Regions from separate parts of the Stutzerimonas sp. R40042 genome, predicted to be linked through region 2. Evidence: predicted binding sites of a transcription regulator. Region 2 holds the regulator's gene; the other holds the start of a gene.

Region 1 (14,848 bases), 440 kb from region 2:
GTGATGACGACATGGTCGCCCTTGCGCACGGCCTTCGCCAGCTCAATCTGGTTGGGTGCGATCACCTGGTCGGGCTGCACCGGCCGAGTTAGCTTGGTGCCCAGCACTTCATCGAGCCGGGTCAGATAGCCCTGGCTAAGGTTCGAGACGTCTCGCTCCGCGATGCTGACGTCGCTTTCGCTCAGTACCGTATCCCGCAGCAGTGATTTGCTGGCCACGATGACATGCCGATACAGTCTTACCTGTGCCGGGACGAAAACCGACCACGGACTGCTGCCCTGGCAGCTTACCCGCACGGTGACGCGGCCGATGGGGGCGCTCGTACTGGTCAGGCTTGCTGTCAGTGGCTGATCGCACTGGTTTAGTCGCAGGCGCGGGTCGAGTCGGCTCACCTCGACTTCATGGCGCGCCTGGATGTCAGTGCGGCTTAAATAGTCGACCACTGAACCCTCAAGAAACTGTTCAGTCACGTCGATAAGCTGTTTGGAATGTGACATGGTTGACGCATGGGCAAGCTGCCCTATCGCGCACAGCGCAACGAGCACCGCTGCGCTTTTTCGCAGTATCTGGCTATCGCGCCGGAAAATGGTCATATGGACGTTCATATCCCAAACAAAGCAAGGGGCGTGCCGTCACTTTAAGGTCGCCAGCCCCGATAATCTGCACGCAGAGAGGAAGACTGGCATGGCCGGTGTATTGGATTCGGTTAACCAGCGTACCCAGTTGGTGGGTCAGAATCGCCTTGAGTTGCTGCTGTTTCGCCTGGAGGGCGAGCAGTTGTATGGGATCAACGTGTTCAAGGTCCGAGAGGTGCTGCAGTGTCCTCGGTTGACCGTCATGCCCAAGTGTGGACGGGTGGTGCGCGGCGTGGCGAGCATTCGCGGTAGTACCTTGCCGATACTCGATCTGTCTCTCGCTACCGGCAAATCCGCGCTGATGGACGTGCAAAATTCCTTTGCGGTGATTACCGAGTACAACAACCGCACGCTCGGGTTTCTGGTGCGTTCGGTCGAGCGAATCGTCAACCTGAACTGGGAGGCCATCTTGCCTCCACCCAAGGGCGCGGGGCGAAATCACTACCTGACTGCCGTTACGCACATCGACAACAAACTGGTCGAAATCATCGACGTGGAAAAGGTACTGGCCGAGGTGGCGCCGACCTCTGAGGAGATTTCGCCTAATGTCGTGGATGAGGATACCCGGAATAAGGCGCTCTCCTGCCGCGTTCTGATCGTCGATGACTCGTCGGTGGCGCGTAAGCAGATCACGCGATGCCTGGAGAACCTTGGGGTCGAAGTCATCAAGTTGAACGACGGGCGCGAGGCCCTCAATTATCTGAAGCGGATGGCGGATGAGGGCAAGAACCCAGCTGAAGAATTCCTAATGATGATTTCCGATATTGAAATGCCGGAAATGGATGGCTATACCCTGACTACCGAGGTGCGGCACGATCCGCGCATGCACGGTATGCATATACTGCTGCATACTTCGCTTTCCGGTGTGTTCAACCAGAACATGGTGAAGCGGGCGGGCGCGGATGACTTTCTCGCCAAGTTCCAGCCTGACGATCTTGCAGCCCGGGTGGCTGATCGGATCAGGCAGGCGGATGCAAACTGAGGCTGGGTCCTCTACATGATGGTGAGGCTTTATTGGTGTCAGTCGATCTGGATTTCGAGCAGTTCCGGGTATTCCTTGAAAAGACGTGCGGCATCCTGCTGGGCAGCAACAAGCAGTATTTGGTGTCCAGTCGCCTGAACAAGCTGATGGAGCAGCAGGGCATCAAGACGCTTGGTGACCTGGTCAGGAAGATTCAGGCGCAGCCGCGCAGCGGGCTGCGCGAGTTGGTGGTCGATGCGATGACGACCAACGAAACGCTATGGTTCCGCGATACCTATCCGTTCGAAGTGCTCAAGTCACGGGTTTTGCCCGAAATGTTGAAAGGCGCGTCCGGCCAGCGGCTGCGAATCTGGTCCGCCGCATGCTCCTCGGGGCAGGAGCCGTATTCGCTGTCCATGGCCATCGACGAGTATGAGCGCGGCAATCCGAGCCAGCCAAAAACTGGGGTGCAGATCGTTGCGACCGAACTGTCCGGTGCCATGCTTGCTGCCTGTAAGGCTGCCGAATATGACAGCCTTGCAATTGCCCGGGGCCTATCGAGCGAGCGTCTGCAGCGATATTTCGATGTCAAGGCGCCGGGCCGTTGGGCGGTGAAGCCTGCGATCCGCTCGCGCGTCGAGTTTCGCGTCCAGAACCTGCTCGACAGCTACGCGGCTCTAGGTAAGTTCGACATCGTTTTTTGCCGTAACGTCTTGATCTACTTCTCCGCGGATGTGAAGAAAGACATCCTCAAGCGTATTCATGCCACGTTACGCCCTGGAGGCTATCTCTTCCTCGGTGCATCCGAGGCCCTTAATGGTCTTCCGGAGCTGTACCAGATGGTGCAGTGCAGTCCGGGCATCATCTACAAGGCCAAGTGATCGTTCCAGAGAGCGGCAGAAAACTGTCGCGTCTGTGCTCCAAACGCGGCAAAAAGGCGGTAAGCCCTTGCCGCTTTTGACGCCGAAGGCTCGGCTTTCTTCCTTTATATCCTTGTAAATCAAGCTCTTGATGCGTCTGGCACGACACTTGCTGCTGTGTGCGCAAGCAGACTGTACCCGACAGAGGGCAGATCAATGAGCATCAGTTTCGACAAGGCATTGGGCATTCACGAGAAGGCGTTGGGCTTTCGCTCGCAGCGTGCCGAGGTGCTGGCCAACAATATCGCTAACGCCGATACCCCCAATTACAAAGCCCGTGATCTCGACTTCGGTAGCGTGCTTGCCGAACAGGCGGCGCGTAGCCAGGGCAGCTTCGGCGTTACCCGAACCAGCGAAAAGCACATCGCCGCCGAAGGTGTGGAGATCGCCGATGCCTCGTTGCGCTTTCGTACGCCGGCACATCCCTCGCTCGACCAGAACACCGTCGATCTGCAGATCGAGCAATCCAACTATGCGAAGAATGCCGTGGATTTCCAGGCGAGCTTCACCCTGCTCAATAGCAAGTTCAAAGGGCTGATGAATGCCCTGCGCGGCGAATAAAGGAGTACCTCATGTCTCTTAGCAGCGTTTTCAATATTGCCGGTAGCGGCATGAGTGCACAGAGCACTCGCCTGAACACCATTTCCAGCAACATCGCCAACGCCGAGACCGTTTCGTCAAGCGTCGATCAGACTTACCGGGCACGCCATCCGGTATTCGCCACTGTCTTGCAGCAGGCCAACGGCCAGCCCGACCAGTCGCTGTTCGCCGGCCAGGACCAGGCCGGGGTTGGCGTTCAAGTGCTGGGCGTGGTCGAGGACCAGAGCGAGTTGCAGGCCCGTTACGAGCCCAATCATCCAGCCGCCGACGAAAGCGGGTATGTCTATTACCCGAACGTCAATGTGGTGGAAGAGATGGCTGACATGATTTCGGCCAGTCGCGCTTTCCAGACCAACGCCGAACTTATGAACACAGCCAAGACCATGTTGCAGAAAGTGCTGACGCTGGGTCAGTGATAGTTACGAGAGCGCACTATGAGCACTACGAACGGCGTCGGTGGTACCGGCTCGATACTGGATCAGTACCAATTTGGTGAAAACCGCGAAGCCAAAGGCAACGAGCTTGGCAAGAACGAGTTCCTTGAGTTGTTGGTCGCCCAGATGAACAACCAGAACCCGTTGGAGCCTCAGGAAAACGGCGAATTCATTGGTCAGCTAGCGCAGTTCAGCACCGTGGAAGGCGTCGAGAAGCTCAACTCGAGCATGCAGACAATCCTGTCTGGCTACCAGTCGTCTCAGGCGCTGCAGGCCTCGTCGCTGGTAGGCCGAAAAGTCATCGTGCCGAGTGACAAGGCTGTGGTCGATACCAGCGAGACCTTCAAGGCCAGCCTGGTGTTGCCGACCTCCAGTAGCAACGTTTTCGTCAATATCTATGACAGCACCGGTGCTTCGGTCGGGCGCGTGAACATGGGGCAGCAGGAAGCCGGCAACGTGTCCTTCATGTGGGACGGCAAGGACTCCAGCGGCAATGTCTTGCCGCCCGGTACCTATCGCTTCGAGGCGCAGGCTACCTATCAAGGCGAAACCAAAGGGCTTTACACCTTGCTGCCGGCGAACGTCGACAGCGTGACGCTTGGGCAGAACGGCGGGGAGCTGATGCTCAACCTTGCCGGTATCGGCAGCATCGGCCTCTCCCAGGTCCAGATCATCGGACAATAACCGCCGGCACCTCGGCAAAGGAGCGATTCCATGTCCTTCAATATCGGTCTTAGCGGTCTTCGTGCTGCGAGCAAGGATCTCAACGTCACCGGTAACAACATCGCCAACGCCGGTACCGTGGGCTTCAAGCAGTCGCGCGCGGAGTTCTCCGACGTCTACGCGGCTTCAGTGTTGGGCACCGGCAAGAACCCGCAGGGCAGCGGTGTGCTGATGTCCAACATCTCGCAGCAGTTCAATCAGGGCAACATCAACTACACCCAGAATGCACTCGACCTGGCAATCAATGGCAACGGCTTTTTCCAGGTCAGCAACAACGGTGCGGTGAGCTACACCCGCGCCGGTTACTTCGGTACCGACCGCGAGGGTTTTCTGGTCGACAATTTTGGCTACAAGCTGCAGGGCTTCCCGGTCGACGGTAACGGCAATCTGCAGAATGGCGTTGTGGGTAATCTGCAGGTGCAGACGACCAATCAGGCGCCGAAGGCCACCAGTCAGATCGATACGGCGTTCAACCTGAATTCGACGCAGAAATCGCCGGCGACCTGGCAGGCTACCTACGATGCCGAGCTGGCGAACACCGGCGACGCGAATCTGGCGCTGGCCGCCGCCGGCGCGACGTTCAATCCCACCGACCCAACCACCTATAACAGCTCCACCTCGCTGAATATCTACGACTCCCAAGGCAATGCGCACGTCATGACACAGTACTTCGTCAAGACGAGTGCGAATACCTGGGACATGAAGGTCCTCATCGATGGGCGTAATCCGGCCGACCCTGCCCAAGAGCCGCCGCAGCCCTACGTCATGGGTCTTGCCTTCGACTCGTCCGGTGCGTTGACGTCGGTCGACAACGGTGGCTCCACGCTCTTCAGCGTATCGCCGGACCTGAAGGTGACGCTGAACTCGGCCACAGGCAATCCGCCATCCGGAGGCTGGATACCGGCCATATCGAACGGTGCGACGCCTGCTACCTGGGCGGCCAACGGCGCGCTCGCCAACCCAGATGGAATCGTCCTCGACTTTTCCAAGTCGTCGCAGTACGCCAGTGCTTTTGCCGTCAACAATGTCGCGCAGGATGGCTATACCACCGGTGAGCTGGCCGGCCTGGAAATCGACGATACCGGTGTGATCTTTGCTCGTTACACCAATGGTCAGTCCAAGGTGCAAGGGCAGATCATTCTGGCCAACTTCGCCAACGTCCAAGGCTTGACTCCGGTCGGCAAGACGCAGTGGGTGCAGTCGTTCGAATCCGGCGAGCCGGTGGTCGGCACGCCTGGCTCGGGTACGCTGGGTGCGCTACAGGCCGGTGCGCTGGAAGACTCGAACGTCGAGTTGTCTGATCAGCTGGTCAACCTGATCGTGGCTCAGCGCAACTATCAGGCCAACGCCAAGACTATCGAAACCGAAAGCGCGGTGACGCAAACCATCATCAATCTGCGCTGATGACAGCGGCAACGAATAATTGCCGCTGACGGCAGTATTCCGCCGCTAATAACGAAAAAGGCCCGTGAGGGCCTTTTTCGTTTGTAAAACTTTCTTTGTGATCAGCAGGTTATGGTCAGTTTGTGGGGGTGGCATGCGCCTTGCATTTTCGTTCACAACAGAATCGCTAGTGTCAAACTCGCGTCTCGGAGAAGCCGATGGACAAGATGCTCTACGTGGCCATGACCGGTGCCAGCCAGAATGCGCGGGCCCAGCAGGCTCATGCCAACAATCTGGCGAATATTTCCACAACCGGGTTTCGCCGGGATTTTGAGCAGGCGCGCTCGATGCAGGTTTTTGGTGACAGCCATCCAGCGCGGGTTTATGCAATGTCGGAGCGCCCAGGCACCGATTTCACGTCGGGGACGCTCCAAGAGACCGGGCGCGATCTGGATCTCGCTGTCGAAGGCGAGGGCTGGATTGCCGTCCAGGCTCCGGATGGCAGCGAAGCATATGTCAGGACCGGTAGCCTGAATATTGACGTACTGGGCATGCTGCGTACGGCCGATGGTTTGCCTGTACTTGGCAATGGCGGGCCGATCGCAATTCCTCCAGAGGAAAAGGTCGACGTCGGCCAGGACGGCACCATCAGCATCCGCGCTCTGGGGGAGAACCCGAACATCGTGGTCACGGTGGACCGGATAAAGCTGGTCAATCCCGATCCGCAGCAGCTGGAGAAGGGCACCGATGGCCTGATTCGGCTGAAGGACGGTCAGCCCGTCGAGGCCGATGCCAACGTTCGGGTGGTATCTGGATTCCTGGAAACCAGCAACGTCAACGCGGTAGCCGAGATGACGTCCATCCTGGCCTTGTCTCGCCAGTTCGAACTGCACGTAAAGATGATGCGCACCGCCGAAGATGATGCGGCTGCCATGGCGCGCGTACTGCAACTCAGCTAATAGCGTGGCGCCAGCGGCGCACGAGGAGAAAGCTCATGCTTCCAGCACTTTGGGTCAGCAAGACCGGTCTGTCCGCTCAGGACATGAACCTGACGACCATTTCCAACAACCTGGCCAACGTGTCCACCACCGGCTTCAAGAAGGACCGTGCCGAGTTTCAGGACCTGCTCTATCAGATTCGCCGCCAGCCCGGTGGTCAGTCCAGTCAGGACAGCGAGTTGCCGTCCGGCCTGCAGCTGGGTACCGGTGTGCGAGTGACCGGCACGCAGAAAATTTTTACCACCGGCAGCCTGCAGACCACCGAGCAACCGCTGGACATGGCCATCAATGGACGTGGTTTCTTTCAGGTATTGCTACCCGATGGCACTGTTTCCTACACCCGCGACGGTAGCTTCCATCTGAGTTCGGACGGCCAGTTGGTGACCTCCAATGGCTATGCGCTGGAGCCCGCCATCGTTGTTCCGCCGGAAACCCAGACTTTCACCGTCGGTGAAGACGGTACCGTGTCGGTGACCACCGTGGGTAATCCGCAGCCGCAGATCATCGGCAACATCCAGACCGCCGATTTCATCAACCCGGCGGGTCTGCAGGCCATGGGCAGCAACCTGTTCCTGGAGACTGCTGCGAGCGGCGCACCGCAGGTCAGCACGCCGGGGCTCAACGGCCTGGGCACCGTGCTGCAGAACACTTTGGAAAATTCCAACGTCAGCGTAGTCGAGGAGCTGGTGAACATGATCACCACGCAACGTGCCTACGAGATGAATTCCAAGGTCATTTCCACCGCTGACCAGATGCTGTCGTTCGTCACGCAGCAGCTCTGATCGCGGGTTTGCCGTTGTTTGCGGGTAGGCACCAGCGCTGCCCGTTGTAGTTTCGATGGCCTGTCATGGCTTGAGGTGTTTATGAGCCGTTTGCTGATTGTTGTCTCGCTATCCTCCGCCCTGGCGCTGGCCGGATGTGTCGCTCCTGCGCCTAAACCGAACGATCCGTACTACGCGCCGGTGTTGCCGCGTACGCCGCTGCCGGCAGCACAGAACAATGGTGCGATCTACCAGGCGGGCTTCGAGACCAATCTCTACGACGACCGCAAGGCATTTCGCGTAGGGGACATCATCACGATCACCCTCAATGAGCGTACCCAGGCGAGCAAAAATGCCAGCTCGAAGATTTCCAAAGACAGTAATGTGGAAATGGGCCTTACATCGCTCCTGGGCAATGCGGTGAGCGTGAATAACCCTGCTGCGGGGCTCCTCCGTGACGGCGGTCCGCTTTCGTTGGATACGCAGTTTGGCGGTTCCAGCTCGACCAATGGCGCCGGCCAGGCTGGGCAGAGCAACAGCCTGTCCGGTTCGATCACTGTGACCGTTTCCGAAGTGCTGCCCAATGGCATTCTGGCCGTACGCGGCGAGAAGTGGCTGACCCTCAATACCGGCGACGAGCTGGTACGTATCGCCGGCCTTGTGCGTTCGGATGATATCTCTACCGATAACACTGTTTCCTCGACGCGCGTGGCTGATGCACGCATCACTTACTCGGGCACCGGTGCTTTTGCTGATGCGAGCCAGCCGGGATGGCTGAGCCGTTTCTTCGTTAGCCCGCTTTGGCCGTTCTGAAGGGCATGAAGATGATTAGAAAAGCCATCGTCTTTCTCGGATTGCTCGCCATCGGTGCGTCAGCTCATGCCGAACGGCTGAAGGATGTCGCGACCATTCACGGCGTGCGCAGCAACCAGCTGATCGGCTACGGCCTGGTCGTCGGCCTGAACGGCAGCGGTGACCAGACCACCCAGACGCCATTCACGGTGCAGACCTTCAACAACATGCTGGCGCAGTTCGGCATCAAGGTGCCGGCTGGTGGCAATATCCAGCTGAAGAACGTCGCCGCGGTGTCGATTCATGCCGAGCTGCCGCCGTTCGCCAAGCCGGGCCAGACCATCGACATCACCGTCTCGTCGATCGGCAACGCCAAGAGCCTGCGCGGCGGCAGCCTGCTGATGGCGCCACTCAAGGGGATCGATGGCAACGTCTATGCCATCGCCCAGGGCAACCTGGTGGTGGGCGGCTTCGATGCCGGTGGTGCCGACGGCTCGCGGATCACCGTCAACTCGCCGTCAGCGGGCCGTATCCCGGGGGGCGCGACGGTCGAGCGACCCGTGCCGAGCGGCTTCAATCAGGGCAACACGCTGACGCTGAACCTCAACCGTCCGGATTTCACCACGGCCAAGAACATTGTCGACCAGATCAATGACCTGCTCGGCCCGGGCGTGGCTCAGGCCCTGGATGGCGGCTCGATCAGCGTGACTGCGCCGCTGGATCCGAGTCAGCGGGTAGATTACCTGTCGATTCTGGAGAATCTTGAGGTCGAGGTCGGCCAGGCGGTGGCCAAGGTCATCATCAACTCGCGTACAGGTACCATCGTTATCGGCCAGAACGTGCGGGTCCAGCCGGCCGCGGTTACCCACGGCAGCCTGACGGTCACCATTACCGAAGACCCGCAGGTAAGCCAGCCCGAGCCGTTCTCCGATGGGCAGACCGTGGTGGTACCCAACTCGAAGGTGAAAGCCGAAGAAGAAGCCAAACCGATGTTCAAGTTCGGCCCGGGCACCACGCTGGATGAGATCGTCCGGGCGGTGAATCAGGTGGGTGCTGCGCCCAGCGACCTGATGGCCATTCTGGAAGCCCTGAAGCAGGCTGGCGCGCTGCAAGCCGATCTGATCGTGATCTAAGGAAAGCGACATGGAAAACCGACTCGGCAGCGGGGCGCGCGCCCTCGACAGCGGCAGCTACAACGATCTCAATCGCCTCAGCCAGCTCAAGGTCGGCAAGGACCGCGATGGTGAGGAGAACGTGCGCAAGGTTGCGCAGGAATTCGAGTCGTTGTTTCTGAACGAGATGCTCAAGTCGATGCGCTCGGCTACCGAAGTGCTGGCCAAGGACAACCCGCTGAACAGCCAGGCGACCAAGCAATACCAGGACATGTACGACCAGCAGCTGTCGGTCAGCCTCTCGAAGGAGGGCGGCGGCATCGGGCTGGCGGACGTGCTGGTGCGCCAGTTGAGCAAGCAGACCGAGACGGTGACGCGCAACAACCCGTTTGCCCAGGTGGCCCGGACCGAAGGCACGGCCTGGCCGAGCAAGCCGGCAGCGGCTGCCGCGGTCGAAACCGGCCGGGATGATTCGCGCCTGCTCAATCAGCGTCGGCTGGCGCTGCCGGGCAAGGCGAGCGATCGCCAGCTGGCCAACGTATCGGCTACCGCCCCGACGACAACCGGCGAAGGCGTGCAGCCGCTGGTCAATGTCGACTGGAAGCCCGCCACGGCGTTCGTTCCGCCGAAAGACCGGCCGTTGACGGTCAATGGCGTAGAGAAGAGCGCGCCCAGTTCACCGAGCAAGACGCGCTTCAGTTCTTCCGAAGAGTTCATAACCACCATGCTGCCGATGGCCGAGAAGGCTGCCGAACGCCTGGGTATCGAGCCGCGATTCCTGGTCGCGCAAGCCGCGCTGGAAACCGGCTGGGGCAAATCCATGATCCGCCAGGCCGATGGCAGCAACAGCCACAACCTGTTTGGTATCAAGGCAACCGGCTGGAAAGGTGCCTCCGCCACCGTAACGACCACCGAATACGTCAACGGCAAGGCGACCCGCGAGAAGGCAGGCTTCCGTGCCTACGATTCGTTCGAGCAGAGCTTCGATGATTTCGTCAGCCTGCTGGAAAACAACGATCGTTATCGCACCGCCATTCAAGTGGCGAGCAATACCGGCGATTCGGAGCGCTTCGTCAAGGAGCTGCAAAAGGCCGGCTACGCCACCGACCCCCAGTACGCACGCAAGATCAGTCAGATCGCGCGCAAGATGCAGACCTATCAAACCGTCGCCGATGCGAATTCGGTGCCCGCCATGCGGACCAGAGGCTAAATCATGGCTGACCTATTGAGTATTGGCCTGTCCGGCCTGGCCGCCAGCAAGACCCAGCTGTCCATCACCGGCCACAACATCACCAACGTCAACACGCCTGGCTACAGCCGTCAGGATGCGTCCCAGGCGACCCGTTCGCCGCAGTTCAGCGGTGCCGGTTACATCGGTTCGGGCACATCGCTGGTCGACGTGCGGCGCTCCTACAGCGAGTTCCTGACCAGCCAACTGCGCAGCAGCACATCGCTGAACCGCGACGTCGAGGCGTACAAGAGCCAGATCGACCAGCTCGACTCGCTGCTCGCTGGCACCACCACCGGCATCACGCCCTCGCTGCAGAAGTTCTTCTCCGCCTTGCAGACGGCGGCTGAAGACCCGGCAAACATTCCGGCGCGCCAGTTGGTGCTGGCCGAGGCCGAAGGTTTGGCGCGGCGCTTCAATACGGTCTACGACCGGCTCTCCGAGCAGAACAATTTCACCAACAAGCAGATGGCCGCCGTCACCGACCAGGTCAATCGTCTGGCCGGCAGCATCGGTAGTCTCAACGAGGCGATTGCGGTTGCTGCAGCCAACGGCAAGCAGCCGAACGACCTGCTCGACGCGCGCGATCAAGCGGTCCGCCAGTTGTCTGGCTATATCGGCGTGACGGTGGTGCCGCAGGACGACAGTAGCTTCAACATCTTCATCGGCAGTGGTCAGCCACTGGTGGTTGGCAGCGCGGCGGCGCGGCTCGAGGTGGTCCCGGGACAGGGCGACCCCAACCGTCATGAGGTCCAGTTCGTGAGCGGCGGATCCCGACAGGGCGTCACCTCTCAGATTACCGGTGGCGAGCTGGGCGGCCTGATCCGCTATCGCGAGGAAGTGCTGGATTCGACCATGAACTCGCTGGGCCGTCTGGCGCTGGCGGTTAGCGATCAGATCAACACGCAGCTCGGGCAGGGGCTCGATCTGAAGGGGCAGGTCGGTACGGCATTGTTCGGCGACTACAACACCGAAGCGCTAGGCAAGCTGCGGGTTAACGCCTTTGCCGGTAACAGCAACGCACAGCCGGTAATGAACATCACCGATACCAGCTTGCTGACCACCAGCGACTATCTGATGGAATACGACGGTAGCAGCTACAAGGTAAGGCGCCTGAGCGACAACCAGCTGATGACCGTTACGGACAGCGTACCGCCTGGCACGTTGTCGATTACTGACAAGGACAACAAGAGCCAGGGCTTCCAGATTGTGCTCGGCAGTCCGGCGCCGGCGGCTGGCGACAAGTTCAGTCTCCAGCCAACCCGCCGGGGTGCGTCCGACATCCGGGCGACGCTGGATCAGGCCGATCAACTGGCGTTCGCGGCGCCGGTACGCGCGCAAAGCACACTGCAGAATAGCGGGACGGGTGTGATTGGGCAGCCGAATCTGCTGTCTGCACCATCGCCGATCGATCCGGCTGCGCTGACGGCTGCCTTCGAAGGCTTGACGCTGACCTATGACGGCACTGGATTGACTCTTCCCACTCCAGCGCCTGCCGGGCTTACGCTTTCGCCTGCCACCATCACGGCGGGACAGACCAATACGTTGAACCTGACGCTGACCACTGGAACCGCGCCGAACCAGCAGCAGTACAGTTTCGAACTCACTGTCAGCGGCAGACCCTCAACCAACGATACCTTCACGTTCAACTACAACCAGAGTGGCGTCTCGGATAACCGCAATGCATTGAAGCTGGTCGATCTGCAGACAAAGCAGACTGTTGGCGTCGACGCTGCTGTGAATGGCTCGGGGTTCAGCTTCACCGACGGTTACGGCGAACTGGTCGAGCGAGTCGGCACGCTGACGGCCCAGGCACGAATGGACAGTGAGGCGACGGGCTCGATCCTCAAGCAGGCCACTGACAACCGCGACTCGCTGTCGGCAGTGAACCTGGATGAAGAGGCGGCGAATCTGATCAAGTTCGAGCAGTACTACAACGCCTCGGCCCAGATCATTCAAGTTGCCCGTTCCTTGTTCGATACATTGATCAGCTCCTTCAGGTAATAGGCCCGCCCATGCGCATTTCCACCCTGCAAGCGTTCAATAACGGCGTCGCCGGTCTGCAGCGTAATTACGCCAACGCGACCCGCACCCAGGAGCAGATCAGCACTGGCAACCGCATTCTCACGCCAGCGGATGATCCGGTCGCGTCCGTGCGTCTGCTGCAACTGGAGCAGCAGCAGAATGTGCTGGGTCAGTACAACGCCAACCTGACGGCGGCTAAGAACAGCCTCACTCAGGAGGAGGTCACGCTCAATTCGGTGAACACAGTGCTGCAGCGCGTGCGGGAGCTCGCCGTGCAGGCGGGCAATGGAGGTCTGAGCGCTGAAGACCGCAAGTCTATTGCAGCCGAGTTGACCGAGCGTGAAGACGAGCTGCTGTCCCTGATGAACACCCGCAATGCGCGCGGCGAGTACCTATTCTCCGGTTTTCAGGGCAAGACGCAGCCGTTCGTGCGCGACGGAAAAGGCAGCTACAGCTACCAGGGCGACGAGGGCCAGCGGAAGCTGCAGATTGCCAGCTCCCTGAATATTGCGATCAGCGACAACGGCAAATCGATTTTCGAAAATGTGACCAATGCGGGACGCCTCGAGGTAGATGATCCGAATAGTCTCGGTTTTCCTGTTTCGTCACCTTTGGTTAGTGATGAGGTTGCGTTCTCCAACTATCGGGGAATCCGAATAGCCTTCGATCCGGTTGTGGAAGGCAAGTACGAAGTATTCGGCATGCCTAAGGACGGTGGGGCGGAGGTTTCGCTCGGCACAAGCAATCTGGATAACGACAATGATAGCGATGACAAACTTGTGTACGGCGGCGTAACGCTGTTTGTCGGGGGGCAGCCGCCGACTGGCTCCGAGATTCTGGTTCAAGGCAAAGTGCCGGTCGCGGAAAAGCAAGGCATTCTCGATACCATCGCCAATCTTCGCTCTGCTCTGGAAGAGCCTACTACAGGCAGTGGTGGGGTCCGTGACTCAGTCGCCGTAGCCCTGACCAATCTCGACCACGGCATGATCAGCGTCGATGCGGCTCGCGGCAACATCGGTGCTCGCCTGAACGTCATCGAGACGACTCAGACCGACAACGAGGACGTCACCCTGGTGAACAAGTCCGTTCAGGCCGAGCTGCGTGAGTTGGACTACGCCGAGGCGCTTTCGCGTTTGTCTTTCCAGACAGTGATCCTCGAGGCTGCGCAGCAGAGCTACGTAAAAATCAGCGGCCTGAATCTGTTCAACGCCATGCGCTGAATAGTTTTGACGAGGTTCGCATAAACGCGGCTTGGTTTTGACATCGTCTGTGGGGTGGCTAGATTGGTTGGCGCGGAGCAGGAAGTCCCGCATAGCCACTTCAAATTTCATAAGGATATGAACATGCGCAAAGCTTTTCTTGCTGCGGCTGCCTTCGCCGCCCTCTCCAGCGCCACTTTTTGCAGTTATGCCGCAACCCAATCGTCCCCCGTTGAGCAGGAGCAGGCCGTCGCCGTTCAGGCGCCGGTGAATCTGAACAGCGCCGATGCGGAGACGCTGGACCGTGAACTCAAAGGTATCGGTGCCACCAAGGCGCGGGCCATCGTCGCCTATCGCGATGAACATGGACCGTTCAGTTCGGTCGACGAGCTGCTTGAAGTGAACGGCATCGGCTCTGCAACTCTGGAAAAGATCCGCAGCCAGCTCAGTCTTCAATAAGCGAGACATCGGAGGGCCGGCTATCCAGGTTGGCCTTCCGTTTCCCTGCCGTGCGGCCGACACTCTTAAGGCCGAACGCTCTACTCAGTCGTCAGTCAAAGTGTGCATGCAGCCATTGACAACTGGTGGTTATGCACATTCGTAATAGGCTGCTCAAGGTTCGCTGCCTCTTATTCCCAACTTCCCTTCGCTTTGTGCTAAGTCATTGATTTTCAATACTTTGGTTCGTTGGGTAAAAAAACACCGATCTGTCTGATGCCCCCGTAGATAGGGCTTTTGCGGCAGTCATCCATAAACTGTTCACAAGGTTATCCACAGGTTCGGTGGATAACGTCCTGAACGTCAGGGATGACGCAGGTTGGAGGCGAAGCATATGAAGGCTCCCTGGAATCTGATGCGTTACTTCCCGCTCGCGCAACGCTTGATCAGGGCGGGCAAAATACCTGCGCTTTTGCTCGCCGTGGCCCGCAAATCATCGCGGCGGGGCCTGGTGAAGGGGCTTCGTGAAGACCTGAAGCTGTTTCAGGCGCTCTGCGTGGCGTGGTGGCGCGGCGAATACCGAGCCGTCAGTCCGCAGGCGCTGGTAGCTGTGGTGGCAGGGCTGCTCTATTTCATTAC
Region 2 (14,848 bases):
CCGACGAACACCTGGGTTGGCTGCACATTGTAGTAGTCGGCTACGGCCTGCTTGAGGCGCTCACCATTGGGGTCCGGATACAGGCGCAGGCCATCGTTGATCTCCGCCCGCATCGCAGCGATCGCCCGCGGCGACGGGCCGTAGGGGTTCTCGTTGGTGTTGAGCTTGACCAGCTTGTTCAGCTTGGGTTGCTCGCCTGGCACATAGGGCACCAGGTCCTTGACGAAGGGGCTCCAGAACTTGCTCATCCGCCCTTCTCTCCTCGAATGTGGTCGGTTTGCCGTAGGGTGGAAAACCGCGAAGCGTTTCCCACCTGCCATGCTGGCCAGCGGTGGGCAAGCAAAGCGTTGTCCACCCTACGATCTGACTTGTCGCTTGCAGCTTGAAGCTTGCCGCTAGCCTTTGATCCGGTACTCGGCGCTGCGCGCATGCGCAGTCAGCGATTCGCCGCGCGCCAGGACCGACGCCACCTTGCCCAAGGTCGAGGCCCCCTCGGCCGAGCAATTGATGATCGACGAGCGCTTCTGGAAGTCATACACACCCAGCGGCGAAGAGAAACGCGCAGTCCCGGAAGTCGGCAGCACGTGGTTGGGGCCGGCGCAATAGTCGCCCAGCGCCTCGGCGGTGTAGCGCCCCATGAAGATCGCGCCGGCATGGCGAATCTGCGGCAGCCACTGCTCCGGTTCGGCGACCGAAAGCTCCAGATGTTCAGGGGCGATGCGGTTGGCCACCTCGATGGCCTGCTGCATGTCGGCCACCTGGATCAGCGCGCCGCGACCTTCGATGGAGGTGCGGGCGATGTCGGCACGCTCCAGCGTCGGCAGCAGGCGGGCGATGCTCTCGGCGACGCGATCGAGGAACGCGGCATCCGGGCTGACCAGGATCGATTGCGCATCCTCATCGTGCTCGGCCTGGGAGAACAGGTCCATGGCGATCCAGTCCGGATCGGTCTGGCCATCACAGACCACGAGGATTTCCGACGGCCCGGCAATCATGTCGATGCCGACCTTGCCGAACACGTGGCGCTTAGCGGTAGCGACGTAGATGTTGCCCGGCCCAACGATCTTGTCCACCGGCGGCACGCTCTCGGTGCCGTAGGCCAACGCCGCGACGGCTTGCGCCCCGCCGATGGTGAAGACCCGGTCGACACCGGCAATGCAGGCCGCAGCCAGCACCAGCTCGTTGACCTCGCCACGCGGCGTCGGCACCACCATGACCACTTCCGGCACGCCGGCGACCTTGGCCGGAATGGCGTTCATCAGCACTGAAGACGGATAGGAAGCCTTGCCGCCCGGCACGTAGAGGCCGGCGCGATCCAGCGGCGTGACCTTCTGACCGAGCACCGTGCCGTCGGCCTCGGTGTAGGTCCAGGAGTCCTGTTTCTGCCGCTCGTGATAGTTGCGTACGCGCTCGGCAGCGATTTCCAGCGCCTCGCGCTGCTCCGGGGTGATGCGCTCGAGCGCCTGTTCCAGACGCGCGCGCGGCAGGATCAGATCGGCCATGGAGGCGACTTCCAGCGCGTCGAAACGCTGGGTCAGCTCGACGACCGCTGCATCGCCGCGCTCGCGCACGGCCTTGATGATCTCCAGCACCCGCGCGTTAACGCCGTCGTCGGAGACGCTTTCCCAGCTCAGCAGATGGTCCAGATGACGAGCGAAGTCGGCATCGGCAGCGTTGAGTCGGCGAATGGCGGAGGGAGCGGTCATAGCGGGCCTCTTGGTTGGCTAGGCATCGGAAGCAGCCGGCTTCGTTGCAACCGCACGAAGCGCAGGCCGGGCTCTCAGGCGCCGCTAGAATATCAAGCCCACCGTGCGGGCACCTGAGAATTTCAGCTATGGCACGAATAGGCAGGCGCGGCCGCAGCCGCGCGAGATATCAATGCTGATGTTGCTCAACGGCCGCGTGCAGCGTATCGATCAGCGCCTGGATGCGCGCGTGCTGCATCTTCATCGAAGCCTTGTTCACCACCAGGCGCGAGCTGATGGTGGCGATCAGCTCCTGGGGCTCCAGGCCGTTGGCACGTAGCGTGTTGCCGGTGTCGACCACGTCGATGATCTTGTCGGCCAGCCCCACCAGTGGCGCGAGCTCCATGGAGCCGTACAGCTTGATGATGTCGACCTGACGACCCTGCTCGGCGTAATAGCGCTTGGCCACGTTGACGAACTTGGTCGCCACACGCAGACGCCCCTTCGGCTCCGGCGCGCCGACCTTGCCGGCGGTCATCAACTTGCAGTTGGCGATCTTCAGGTCGAGCGGCTCGTACAGCCCCTGGCCACCGTACTCCATCAGCACGTCCTTGCCGGCGACGCCAAGGTCGGCCGCACCATGCTCGACATAAGTCGGCACGTCGGTGGCACGGACGATGAGCAGACGCACATCATCCTGGGTGGTCGGGATGATCAGCTTGCGGCTCTTGTCCGGATTCTCGGTAGGCTCGATGCCCGCGACAGCGAGCAGTGGCAGCGTGTCATCGAGAATGCGGCCTTTGGACAGGGCGATGGTGAGCATGGAGCGTTTTCCTTGAACGGCAACGGCCAACCTTGAGCGGCGACCATGTGACCAACTGCGATCTCGCGTAGCAGATCGCTATCAGCCGGGAACGCGGCGAATCTTCGCCCCGAGCAACTGCAGCTTCTCCTCGATGCACTCGTAGCCACGGTCGATGTGGTAGATGCGATCGATCAGCGTATCGCCTTCGGCCACCAGACCGGCGATCACCAGGCTCGCCGAAGCGCGCAGGTCGGTCGCCATGACCGGAGCACCCTTGAGATGATCGACGCCGGTGACGATGGCGGTGTTGCCCTCGACGAGAATTTGCGCACCCATGCGATTCATCTCGTAGACGTGCATGAAGCGGTTCTCGAAGACCGTTTCGATGACCGTACCGGTGCCCTCGGCGATGGCATTGAGCGCAATGAACTGCGCCTGCATGTCGGTGGGGAACGCCGGGTACGGCGCAGTGCGCACGTTGACCGCCTTCGGCCGCTTGCCCTTCATGTCCAGTTCGATCCAGTCGCTGCCGGTATCGATGTGCGCGCCCGCCTCGACCAGCTTGTGCAGCACGGCTTCGAGCAGCGTCGCGTCGGTATCCTTCAGGCGCACGCGACCGCCAGTGGCTGCAGCGGCGACCAGATAGGTGCCGGTCTCGATACGGTCGGGCATCACGCTGTAACGACCACCACCGAGGCGCTTGACGCCGTCGATGGTGATGGTGTCGGTGCCGGCACCGGAGACCTTGGCGCCCATGGCATTGAGGAAGTTGGCCAAATCGACCACCTCCGGCTCACGCGCGGCGTTTTCCAGCACGCTGCGACCGTTGGCCAGCGCAGCGGCCATCATGATGTTCTCGGTACCGGTCACGCTGACCGTATCGAAGAAGAAGTGTGCGCCGCGCAGGCCACCGGCCGGCGCCTTGGCCTTGATGTAGCCACCTTCGACGTCGATCTGTGCGCCCATGGCCTCGAGACCGCGGATGTGCAGGTCGACTGGCCGCGAACCGATGGCACAACCACCGGGCAGCGCCACCTCGGCCTCGCCGAAACGCGCGACCATGGGGCCGAGCACGAGGATCGAGGCGCGCATGGTCTTCACCAGCTCGTACGGCGCGACCAGGGTCTTGATGCTGCTGGCGTCGACTTCGACACTGAGCTTCTCGTCGATAACAGGCTGCACGCCCATGCGGCCGAACAGCTCGATCATCGTGGTGATGTCGTGCAGGTGCGGCAGGTTGCAGACGGTAACTGGGGTGTCGGCCAGCAAGGTGGCGGCCAGGATCGGCAGTGCGGAGTTCTTCGCACCGGAAATGCGAATCTCGCCATCGAGGCGAATGCCGCCGGTAATGATCAGTTTGTCCATGGATATACCCGTAAGCCGCAGGCTCGAAGCACTGTCGAAGGGGGCGGCGCGGTCATCGAGACGCGCTCTGCCTGGAATGATTGGTTGCGCGGGCCTGAGCCGATCAGGCGCGCGCGGCCCAGTCTGTGCGACTGAAGAACTTCATGGTGACGGCGTGGATGCTGCCGTCGGCGATCCATGGATTGAGATGAGCGTAGATCTGCTGCTGACGCTTCACCGGGCTCAGGGCGGCCAGTTCATCACTGATCACGTTGAGCTGGAAGTTGCAGCCTTCGCCTTCCACTTCCACCTGGGTTCCCGGAATCTTCGCTTCCAGGAAATTCTTCACTTCTAGGGCCTGCATGTTCTACCTCGATCGGGCGCAGGACGCGCACGGGCCGGCCATCATACAAAAAAGCCCGAAGGCTGCGAACCCCGAACCTCGCGCGCAGAGCTCAATCCAGCGTTTCGGCCCCCTGATCGCGCTCGCGCCGCTGCCGCGACAGCCCGCTGTCGCTCTGCACGGCTGGGAAGCGCGAGGAGGCAAAGCGCACCACCAGGATCGCCAGCGCCAGCAGCAGGATCGCGCCCGACACATAGACCACGCCCATGTCCGGACGGTGGTGATGGGAAATATCGGAAATCAGCAGGCGGGTCAGCGCGGTGATCGCCACATAGATCAGGAAGCGTACCGGCATGTGGTTGGTCTTGAAATAGATCCCGACCATCGCGCCCAGCTCGAGATAGATGAACAGCAACAGGATGTCATCTATCGATATATGGCCCTTCTCGACCATGCCGAGAAAGGCCATGACCGCAGCCCAAGCCGTCACTGCGCCGATGGCAAACAGCGCTAGGTAGTGGAAGCTCTCGACCAGCAAATTGCCAAGCGACTCGGCGAGCCCATGCACGCCATCGCGCAGGTTTTCCGCCCAGCGCAGTTTCATACGACTGCCTCCTTGTCAGAGAGGGAAGCGTCCAGTGGCAGGATATCCATAAGGCCGGACACCCTGGCGATCTTCTGCATGTCGTCCGGCAAACCAGTGACACGCAGCTCGACGCCAGCCGCCCTGGCATCGCGCATGAAGGCCAGAAGCAGCGACAGCCCGACACTACTGGAGCGCTCCACGGCGGAGCAATCGAGCGTCAGCGGCGAGCGGCCGCCAGCGATCAGCGACCGGCCGGCTTCACGCAAGGCCGGTCCACTGCGGTAATCCAACACGCCGCGCAGGCGCAGTTCGGCCTCGCCAGAGCGCTCGATCTGCGCTTCACTCATCGCCAGCCGCCTGCTGCCCGGCTTCGGTTTCCTTCGCCCGCGCCACCACTTCGGCCCAACCGTCGATGGTCTTGTCCAGGTCGCCGCCGTTCTTCTGCATCGAGTCGGCGAACTGGTCACGGAACAGCTTGCCTATGTTGATGCCATTGATGATCACGTTGCGCACGCGCCACTCGCCATCGTTGACCATGGTGTAGGACACCGGATAGATCTCGCCCTGCCGCCCCACCACTTCCATGCCGACACTGGTGCGCTTGGGGTCCTGCTTGCCGCTGGGCGGCAGCACGCGAATCTGCTGGTTGTTGTACTCGAGCAAGGCATTGCCATAGAACTGCATCAGGCTGCGCTTGAAGTTTTCCTGAAAACGCTTCATTTGCTCGGGCGAGGCATTGCGCGAGTACTTGACGGTCATGATGCTGCGAGAGATGCCATCCGCATCGACTACCGGACCGAGAATCTCATTGAGCGAATCGTAGAACGCCGACGGATCGTTACGGTACTGCTCCTTGTTGGCCTTCAGGTCGGCCAGCAGTTCGTCGGTGGTCTTCTGGATCACCTGATGCGCGCTCAGCGCGGCATGGGAGAACATGGGCAATACGGCCAGCAGAACCAGCAGGCCGCGACGCAGGGCAGTCATCATTCGCTTCTCCTTTACTCTTTATTAACCGAATTGAGCAGGAACTTGCCGATCAGGTCCTCGAGCACCAGCGACGACTGGGTGTCCTGGATGGTATCTCCGTCCTTCAGCACCTCTTCCTCCCCGCCCACGCTGATGCCGACATACTTCTCTCCGAGCAGGCCGGCCGTCAGGATCGAGGCCGTGGAATCGGCCGGCAGGATGTTCACATCCTCCTGGATTTCCAGGGTCACCCGTCCGGTATAGCTGTCGCGGTCCAGATCGATCGCGGTGACCTTGCCGATGGTTACGCCAGCCATGGTCACCTTTGATCGGACCGTCAATCCGGCGATATTGTCGAAATAGGCATACAGCTTATAGGTATCGGTGTCGGCCACGCTCAGCCCGCTGACGCGCAGCGACAGCAGCAGCAGGGCCAGCAGGCCGGCGAGCAGGAACAGGCCGACGCCCATCTCCAGAGTGCGGATACGCATCAGAAATCTCCAAACATCAATGCGGTCAAAATGAAGTCGAGCCCAAGCACCGCCAGCGAGGCGTAGACCACGGTTCGGGTCGTGGCGCGGCTGATCCCTTCGGAAGTCGGCTCGCAGTCGTAGCCCTGGAAGACAGCGATCCAGGTCACGACGAAGGCGAATACGACGCTCTTGATCACGCCGTTGAGCACATCCGAATGAAAGTCGACACTGTTCTGCATGTTGGCCCAGAACGAGCCTTCGTATACGCCGAGCCAGTCAACGGCGACCATCGCTCCGCCCCAGATGCCGACCACATTGAAGATCAGCGTCAGCAACGGCAGGGAAATGAAACCCGCCCACAGGCGCGGCGCGATGATGTATTTCAGCGGGTCGACACCGATCATCTCCAGGCTCGACAACTGCTCGGTTGACTTCATGTTGCCGATCTCGGCCGCCAAGGCCGACCCGGCGCGACCGGCGAACAGCAATGCAGTCACGACCGGCCCCAGCTCACGCAGCAGCGTCAACGCGACCATCTGACCGACAGCCTGCTCGGACCCGTAGCTGCTGAGGATGTTGTACCCCTGCAGCGCCAGCACCATACCAATGAAGATACCGGACACCACCACGATAGCCAGCGACAGCACCCCCACCGAATAGAGCTGCTTGACCAGCAGGGAAAATCCGTTGCGCAGCCCGCTGCGACCGAACAGGGCGTGCGCGAGAAAAAGCGTCGAGCGCCCCAATGCCGCTACGACATCGAGACCGGCACGCCCGAGCAGGGCAATCCGATCCAACAGCGAACGCTTACGCATCACCACCTCCCAGCAGGTCATCGGCGTAGGCCGGCGCAGGGAAATGGAACGGAACCGGGCCATCCGCCGAACCTTTCATGAACTGCCGGATACGTGGATTATCCGATTCCATCAGCTCCGCAGGCGTGCCCTGCCCCAGGACCTGGGCATCACCCACGACATAGATGTAATCGGCGATGGAGGCAGTCTCTGCCAAGTCGTGCGACACCACGATACTGGTTATTCCCAGCGCATCGTTGAGCAGCCTGATCAGGCGCACCAAGACCCCCATCGCGATCGGGTCCTGCCCCGCGAAAGGCTCGTCATACATCAGAATCTGCGGATCGAGGGCAATCGCCCGCGCCAGCGCAACACGTCGCTTCATGCCACCGGACAGCTCGTCCGGCATCAGCTCGATGGCGCCACGCAAGCCGACGGCCTGCAGCTTCATCAGCACGATGTCGCGAATCATTTCGTCCGGCAGCCGGGTATGAACGCGCAGCGGGAATGCGACGTTCTCGAACACATCGAGATCGGTGAACAGCGCACCGCTCTGGAACAACACGCCCATCTGCTTGCGCATGTCGAACAGCTCGCTGCGCGAGAGGCTCGGCAGGTTCTGCCCGGTCACCCAGACCTCACCGCGCGAAGGCATCAGCTGGGCGGCGATCAGCCGCAGTAGCGTCGTCTTTCCGCATCCCGACGGCCCCATGATGGCCGTTACCTTCCCTCGCGGAATGGCGATATCGACGTTATTGAAGATACTCCGCTCGCCGCGCATGAAGGTTACTCCCTTCAGCTCGACCGCGTAGTCGTTGCAGGCGCTCATCTGGTCTCCTTGCATGCAGTCTGCGAAACAGACGGCTCCCGATGACGCCGGGATACTTTCTGCCCTGACCGTTTTCGGCGGCGCACTATAGCACCGCGCCCGAAAGCGCCCAACCGAGGAGCGCTTCCAGCAATGACCTGGTGGCGACTCGTTCAGCTTCGGTTCAGCCAACAATGATCGAATCGACCGAACGTCGCCGAGCAGCACCGACATTTTCGATGAGCCACAGGCGGTTTCTCGCTATAATCCACGCCTTTTAATCGGACGACCCCGCCAGCCATGAGCCAGAGCAGCCAACTGATCGAAACCGCGCAACGCACCATTCGCCTGGAAATCGAGGCAGTAGAGCAGCTGAACGCGCGGATCGATGCCTCTTTCGTCAAGGCATGCGACCTGATCCTTGCGTGCAAAGGCCGGGTCGTCGTGGTCGGCATGGGTAAATCCGGCCACATCGGCCGCAAGATCGCAGCCACCCTGGCTAGCACCGGCACCGCCGCATTCTTCGTGCATCCCGCCGAGGCCAGCCATGGCGACATGGGCATGATTACCCAGGACGATGTCGTTCTTGCCCTGTCCAACTCCGGCACCACCAGCGAGATCGTCACGCTGCTGCCACTGATCAAGCGCCTTGGCATTACCCTGATCAGCATGACCGGCAACCCCAACTCGGTATTGGCCAAGGCCGCCGCGGTGAACCTGGATGCCAGCGTGGCCATCGAGGCCTGCCCGCTAAACCTCGCACCGACCTCCTCCACCACCGCCAGCCTGGTGCTCGGCGATGCCCTGGCGATCGCCCTGCTCGAGGCCCGCGGCTTCACCGCCGAGGACTTCGCCTTCTCCCACCCCGGCGGCGCACTGGGCCGGCGCCTGCTACTCAAGGTCGAGCATGTGATGCACACCGGCGGTCGCCTGCCCAAAGTGCAACGCGGTACCTCACTGCGCGACGCACTGCTGGAGATGACTCAGAAGGGGCTGGGCATGACGGTGATCGTCGAGGCCGATGGCCGCCTGGCCGGCATCTTCACCGACGGCGACTTGCGCCGCGCGCTGGACAAGGGCGTGGACGTGCGCGAGACCCGTATCGATGAAGTCATGACCGTCCACGGCAAGACCGCCAATGCCGAAATGCTGGCAGCTGAGGCATTGAAGATCATGGAAGACCACAAGATCAGCTCGCTCGTGGTGATCGATGAGCAGGAGCTGCCCATCGGCGCGCTGAACATGCATGACCTGCTGCGTGCGGGGGTCATGTAATGCACGAACATCTTCTGCAGCGCGCACGCGACATCCGCCTGGCCATCTTCGATGTGGATGGCGTGCTGACCGATGGCCGCCTGTACTTTCTCACCGACGGCAGCGAATTCAAGACTTTCAATACGCTGGACGGCCACGGCATCAAGATGCTGATCAACTCGGGCGTACGCACCGCCATCATCAGTGGCCGCAAGACGCCAGTGGTGGAGCGACGGGCACAAAACCTGGGCATCCAGCACCTGTATCAGGGTCGCGAAGACAAGCTGGTGGTGCTTGACGAGCTGCTGGCCGAGCTCGGGCTGAACTACTCTGAAGTGGCCTATCTGGGCGACGACCTGCCCGACCTGCCGGTGATTCGCCGGGTTGGCCTCGGCATGGCTGTGGCCAGCGCCGACAGCTTCGTCCGCGAGCACGCCCACGGCGTCACCCAGGCCCGCGGTGGCGAGGGTGCGGCGCGTGAGTTCTGCGAACTGATCATGCGCGCGCAGGGCACTCTGGCCGCCGCGCAAAACGCATATCTGTAGAGGTCTGCATGCTTCGCAAAATGCGCTTCGCTGCCCTGCTTACGCTGATCGCCGCCCTGCTGGTGGCGGTCGGCTACTGGAACATCCGCCCGGAAAGTTTCATGCAGGAGCCATCCGTCGCCAGCGGCGCAACGCCTGATGTCGACTTCTACGTGATCAATTCCCGCACGGTGCAATATCAGCCCGACGGCAAGCGTAACTACGAACTGACCGCAGACAAGCTCGAGCACATCAAGGCGAGCGACATCAGCCTGCTGACCAAGCCGGATCTGCTGTCCTATCGCGGCACCGAACTGCCGTGGCACGTGCGTAGTGAGCGCGGCGAAGTATCGGCCGAAGGCGACGAAGTGCTGCTGATCGATCAGGTCAAGGTCGAGCGCACCGATGCCAAGGGCCGCCCGACGATCCTTACCACCAGCCGCCTGACGGTGTGGCCGGAGAAGGATTATGCCGAGACAAAGCAAGCCGTTAGAATCGAGGCCGCCAATGGCGTGACCACTGCAACCGGCATGAAAGCGTACATGGATGACGGCAGGATGCTCCTGCTGTCCAACGTAAGAGGCCAGCATGAGCTGCGTTAAGACTCTCCCCCTCCTGCTCGGTTTGAGCGCATTCTGGCTTGGCGCCAGCGCGTGGGCGCTTCCCGAGGACCGTGAACAGCCAATCCGCGTTCAAGCCGACACCGCCGAGCTGGACGACCGACAGGGCGTGGCGGTCTACCGCGGCGACGTGGTCATCACCCAGGGCACGATGAAGATCACCGGCGACACGGTGACCATCACTCAGGACGAGAACGGCGACGTCGAAGTCTTCACCTCCATCGGCAAACCGGCCTACTACGAGCAGAAGCCTGCAGCGGACAAGGAGATCGTCAAAGCCTACGGCCTGACCATCCAGTACTTCGCCGCCAACGAGCGGATCGTGCTCATCGATCAGGCCAAGGTTGTTCAGGAAGGCAACACCTTCGAAGGCGAGAAGATCGTCTATGACACCCGTCGCCAGATCGTCAATGCTGGCCGCGCCACCAATGCCGATGTGACCACGCCGCGCCCACGTGTGGACATGGTCATCCAGCCGCGCAAGAACGCGCAGGCAGCGGAGCAGGCGGAGTAATGGCCGTCCTCAAAGCCCAGCATCTGGCCAAGAGCTACAAGAGCCGCCAGGTCGTCCGTGATGTCAGCCTGTCCATCGAAAGTGGGCAGATCGTCGGCCTGCTCGGCCCCAACGGGGCTGGCAAGACCACCTGTTTCTACATGATCGTCGGCCTGGTGAATGCCGACCAGGGTCGAGTACTGATCGATCAGAACGACGTGACCCATCTGCCGATGCACGGTCGCGCGCGCGCCGGGATCGGCTATCTGCCGCAGGAGGCCTCGATCTTCCGCAAGCTCTCGGTCGCCGACAACATCATGGCGATTCTCGAGACCCGCAAGGATCTGGACCGTAGCGGCCGCCAGCAGGCGCTGGAAGGCCTGCTGCAGGAGTTCCACATCAACCATATCCGCAACAGCCTCGGCATGAGCCTGTCCGGCGGCGAGCGTCGCCGCGTGGAGATCGCCCGTGCGCTGGCTACTGCGCCCAAATTCATCCTCCTCGACGAACCCTTCGCTGGCGTCGATCCGATATCGGTGGGCGACATCAAACAGATCATCCACCACCTCAAGGCCAAGGGCATTGGCGTACTGATCACCGACCACAATGTCCGTGAGACCCTGGACATCTGCGAAACCGCCTACATCGTCAACGATGGCCAGCTGATCGCCGAGGGCGACGCCCAAACAATCCTGAGCAACCAACTGGTCAAGGAAGTCTATCTGGGCCACGAATTCCGTCTGTAGAGCCGTTTTTTTTTGCGCAGCTCGGCAAATCGGCCCTAGGCAAAGGCTTCCTCGGCAGGCATATAATTTGCTTTCTGTTGGCGCCTGGCGCGCCACATGTCGGAACGGGCGCGGTTGCGCCGGCATAAAAGGTTTGAAGTCCTCTGCCATGAAACCATCGCTAGTCCTGAAGATGGGCCAGCAGCTGACGATGACACCGCAGCTGCAACAGGCCATACGCCTCCTCCAGCTATCCACCCTCGATCTGCAACAGGAGATCCAGGAAGCGCTGGATTCCAACCCTATGCTCGAGCGCGAGGAAGACGGCGACGACTTCGACAGCTCCGACCCGATGGCCGAAGCTGCCGACCGCCCAGGTGAGGCCACCAGCGAGAAAAGCGCCACACAGGACAGCACCTACGACGAGCCATCGCACGGCAGCGAGAGCCTCGACGACGCTGACTGGGGTGAACGCATTCCCAGCGAGCTGCCGGTCGACACCGCCTGGGAGGACATCTACCAGACCAGCGCCAGCAGCCTGCCCAGCAACGATGATGACGAGTGGGACTTCACCAGCCGCACGTCGTCTGGCGTCAGCCTGCAGAGCCACCTGCTCTGGCAACTCAATCTCGCGCCGATGAGCGATACCGATCGACTGATCGCCACCACGCTGATCGACTGCATCAACGATCAGGGTTATCTCGAAGAATCGCTCGAGGAAATCACTGACTCGTTCGACCCAGAATTGGAGATCGAACTCGACGAAGTCGAAGTCGTGCTGCACCGCATTCAGCAGTTCGAACCCGCCGGGATCGGCGCGCGCGATCTGCGCGAATGCCTGCTGCTGCAACTGCGTCAGCTGCCCGAGCGCACCCCCTGGTTGAGCGAAGCGCAGCGTTTGGCCAGCGATTACCTGGATGTCCTCGGCAGCCGCGACTACAACCTGCTGATGCGCCGGATGAAGCTCAAGGAGGACGAGCTACGCCAGGTGATCGAGCTGATCCAGACGCTCAACCCGCGCCCTGGTTCTCAGATCGAAGCGAGCGAGCCGGAATACGTGGTGCCTGACGTGATCGTCCGCAAGCACAACGACCGTTGGCTGGTAGAGCTGAACCAGGACGCCATGCCACGCCTGCGCGTCAATGCGCAGTACGCCAGCTTCGTCAAACGTGCCGACTCCAGTGCCGACAACACCTTCATGCGCAACCAGCTGCAGGAAGCACGCTGGTTCATCAAGAGCCTGCTCAGCCGCAATGAAACGCTGATGAAGGTCGCCACGCAGATCGTCGAGCACCAGCGTGCATTTCTCGAGCATGGTGACGAGGCCATGAAACCGCTGGTGCTGCACGACATCGCCGAAGCGGTGGGCATGCACGAGTCGACCATTTCGCGCGTGACGACCCAGAAATACATGCACACTCCGCGCGGCATCTACGAACTCAAGTACTTCTTCTCCAGCCACGTCAGCACGGCCGAAGGCGGGGAATGCTCGTCCACCGCGATCCGCGCGATCATCAAGAAGCTGGTTGCGGCGGAAAACCAGAAAAAGCCGTTGAGCGACAGCAAGATCGCTGGTTTACTGGAAGCGCAGGGCATTCAGGTAGCCCGCCGCACAGTCGCCAAATACCGGGAGTCGCTCGGTATCGCGCCATCCAGCGAGCGCAAACGATTACTGTGATCGGCCAAGGCCGAAACGTCCCGGCGGCAGGGCTTCGGACCTGCTCTTCGCACAAGGCAAAGGAGATAGCAGTATGCAAGTCAATATCAGCGGTGTTCATCTGGAAGTAACCAATGCCCTGCGTGACTACATCGAGGAGAAGTTCGATCGGCTTGCCCGTCATTTCGACCGCATCATCAGCGTCCAGGTGATCCTGCAGGTCGAGAAGCTCAAGCAGAAAGCCGAAGCGACGCTGCATGTCGCTGGCCGCGAAGTGGTCGCCAACTCGGAACACGAAGACATGTATGCTGCCGTCGACCTGCTGGTCGACAAGCTCGATCGCCAGCTGATCAAGCACAAGGAAAAGCAGCTCGACCATACCCAGGGCGCCATCTCCCGCTGACTCCCAGACATGATCCGACTCGAAAACATCCTGACCCCCGGACGTTCCCTGGTGAACGTCCCGGGCGGTAGCAAGAAACGCGTCCTGGAACAGATCGCCAAGGTCATCGCCCAGGACCTCACAGACCTCGACTCCCAGACCATATTCGAAAGCCTGATTGCCCGCGAGAAGCTGGGATCGACCGGATTTGGCAACGGCATCGCCATCCCTCACTGCCGCATGGTCGGCTGTAACGCCCCGCTGAGCGCCGTGCTGCGCCTCGAAACGCCGGTGGACTTCGACGCCATCGACGGCGCGCCGGTAGACCTGCTGTTCGTCTTGCTGGTACCGGAAGCGGCCACCGACGAGCACCTCGAGCTGCTGCGCCAGATCGCCAGCATGCTTGACCGTGAAGAGGTGCGCCAGCGACTGCGCCAGGCGCCCACCAATGAGAGCCTCTATCAGGTCGTCGTCGACGTCCAGAATGGCGCCTAGCGGAGTGGGGGCCAGATGCGGCTGATCATCGTCAGTGGCCGTTCGGGCTCGGGCAAGAGCACCGCGCTGAACGTGCTCGAAGACAACGGTTTCTACTGCATCGACAACCTGCCGGCGGGTCTGCTTCCCGAGCTTGCCGAGCGCGCGCTGCTGCACACCGAGCTGCTGCATCCGCAGGTCGCCGTTTCCATCGACGCGCGCAACCTGCCCAGTCAACTGAAGCGTTTTCCGGAACTGCTCGAAGAGGTTCGCGCCAGGCATATCCAGTGCGACGTGCTGTATCTGGACGCGGACGACGAAACCCTGCTCAAGCGCTTCTCGGAAACCCGCAGGCGTCATCCGCTGACCAACGAGAGCCGCTCCCTCGCCGAGGCTATCCGCGACGAGGAGCTGCTATTGGCAGCCATCATCGACCATGCCGACCTGAAGATCGACACCACGCACCTGAATCTCTATCAGCTGCGCGACGTCCTGAAGCTGCGCCTGCTGAACAAACCCGAACCCGGCACCGCATTCCTCATCGAGTCGTTCGGTTTCAAGCGCGGCATGCCGGTCGACGCCGACCTGGTGTTCGATGTGCGCTGCCTGCCCAACCCCTACTGGAAAGCCGAGCTGCGCGACTTCTCCGGGCTCGATCAACCGGTCATCGACTATCTGACCGCCCAGCCCGACGTAGAGGAGATGTTTGAGGACATCCATGCCTACCTGAGCAAATGGCTGCCCCGCTTCGCCGCCAGCAACCGCGCATACGTAACCATCGCCATCGGCTGTACCGGCGGCCATCATCGCTCGGTTTATCTGGCTGAGCGCCTGGGCCAAGCGCTCAGGGAGCCGCTGAAGAATCTGCAGGTCCGTCACCGGGACCTCGCTTAGGAATACCTGCCCCATGCCTGC

The links. Region 2 encodes sigma-54, which starts transcription at its own class of promoters, with help from an activator protein. Its sites were predicted from a motif close to ANTGGCATNNANNTTGCTNT; they were not measured.
Region 1: a site for sigma-54 is predicted at 2,613-2,632, ahead of flgB (flagellar basal body rod protein FlgB). Genes of this name have one in related genera too.

The regions. Positions count from the first base shown of each region.
Region 1 covers NZ_CP113258.1:1,501,502-1,516,349, forward strand. The annotation lists gene flgA (flagellar basal body P-ring formation chaperone FlgA) at 1-593, opposite strand, end outside; gene OUY36_RS07185 (chemotaxis protein CheV) at 685-1,617, shown strand; gene cheR (protein-glutamate O-methyltransferase CheR) at 1,650-2,477, shown strand; gene flgB (flagellar basal body rod protein FlgB) at 2,673-3,077, shown strand; gene flgC (flagellar basal body rod protein FlgC) at 3,089-3,532, shown strand; gene flgD (flagellar hook assembly protein FlgD) at 3,551-4,234, shown strand; gene flgE (flagellar hook protein FlgE) at 4,265-5,677, shown strand; gene flgF (flagellar basal-body rod protein FlgF) at 5,875-6,615, shown strand; gene flgG (flagellar basal-body rod protein FlgG) at 6,651-7,436, shown strand; gene flgH (flagellar basal body L-ring protein FlgH) at 7,518-8,228, shown strand; gene OUY36_RS07230 (flagellar basal body P-ring protein FlgI) at 8,240-9,340, shown strand; gene flgJ (flagellar assembly peptidoglycan hydrolase FlgJ) at 9,351-10,529, shown strand; gene flgK (flagellar hook-associated protein FlgK) at 10,533-12,551, shown strand; gene flgL (flagellar hook-associated protein FlgL) at 12,563-13,792, shown strand; gene OUY36_RS07250 (ComEA family DNA-binding protein) at 13,916-14,230, shown strand; gene OUY36_RS07255 (YkvA family protein) at 14,604-14,848, shown strand, end outside.
Region 2 covers NZ_CP113258.1:1,058,369-1,073,216, reverse strand. The annotation lists gene hisC (histidinol-phosphate transaminase) at 1-248, opposite strand, end outside; gene hisD (histidinol dehydrogenase) at 396-1,706, opposite strand; gene hisG (ATP phosphoribosyltransferase) at 1,876-2,508, opposite strand; gene murA (UDP-N-acetylglucosamine 1-carboxyvinyltransferase) at 2,590-3,855, opposite strand; gene OUY36_RS04985 (BolA family protein) at 3,959-4,198, opposite strand; gene OUY36_RS04980 (phosphate-starvation-inducible protein PsiE) at 4,290-4,781, opposite strand; gene OUY36_RS04975 (STAS domain-containing protein) at 4,778-5,110, opposite strand; gene OUY36_RS04970 (MlaC/ttg2D family ABC transporter substrate-binding protein) at 5,103-5,750, opposite strand; gene mlaD (outer membrane lipid asymmetry maintenance protein MlaD) at 5,762-6,220, opposite strand; gene mlaE (lipid asymmetry maintenance ABC transporter permease subunit MlaE) at 6,220-7,017, opposite strand; gene OUY36_RS04955 (ATP-binding cassette domain-containing protein) at 7,010-7,825, opposite strand; gene OUY36_RS04950 (KpsF/GutQ family sugar-phosphate isomerase) at 8,105-9,079, shown strand; gene OUY36_RS04945 (KdsC family phosphatase) at 9,079-9,603, shown strand; gene lptC (LPS export ABC transporter periplasmic protein LptC) at 9,612-10,184, shown strand; gene lptA (lipopolysaccharide transport periplasmic protein LptA) at 10,171-10,716, shown strand; gene lptB (LPS export ABC transporter ATP-binding protein) at 10,716-11,441, shown strand; gene OUY36_RS04925 (RNA polymerase factor sigma-54) at 11,590-13,098, shown strand; gene hpf (ribosome hibernation-promoting factor, HPF/YfiA family) at 13,172-13,480, shown strand; gene ptsN (PTS IIA-like nitrogen regulatory protein PtsN) at 13,490-13,954, shown strand; gene rapZ (RNase adapter RapZ) at 13,970-14,827, shown strand; gene OUY36_RS04905 (HPr family phosphocarrier protein) at 14,841-14,848, shown strand, end outside.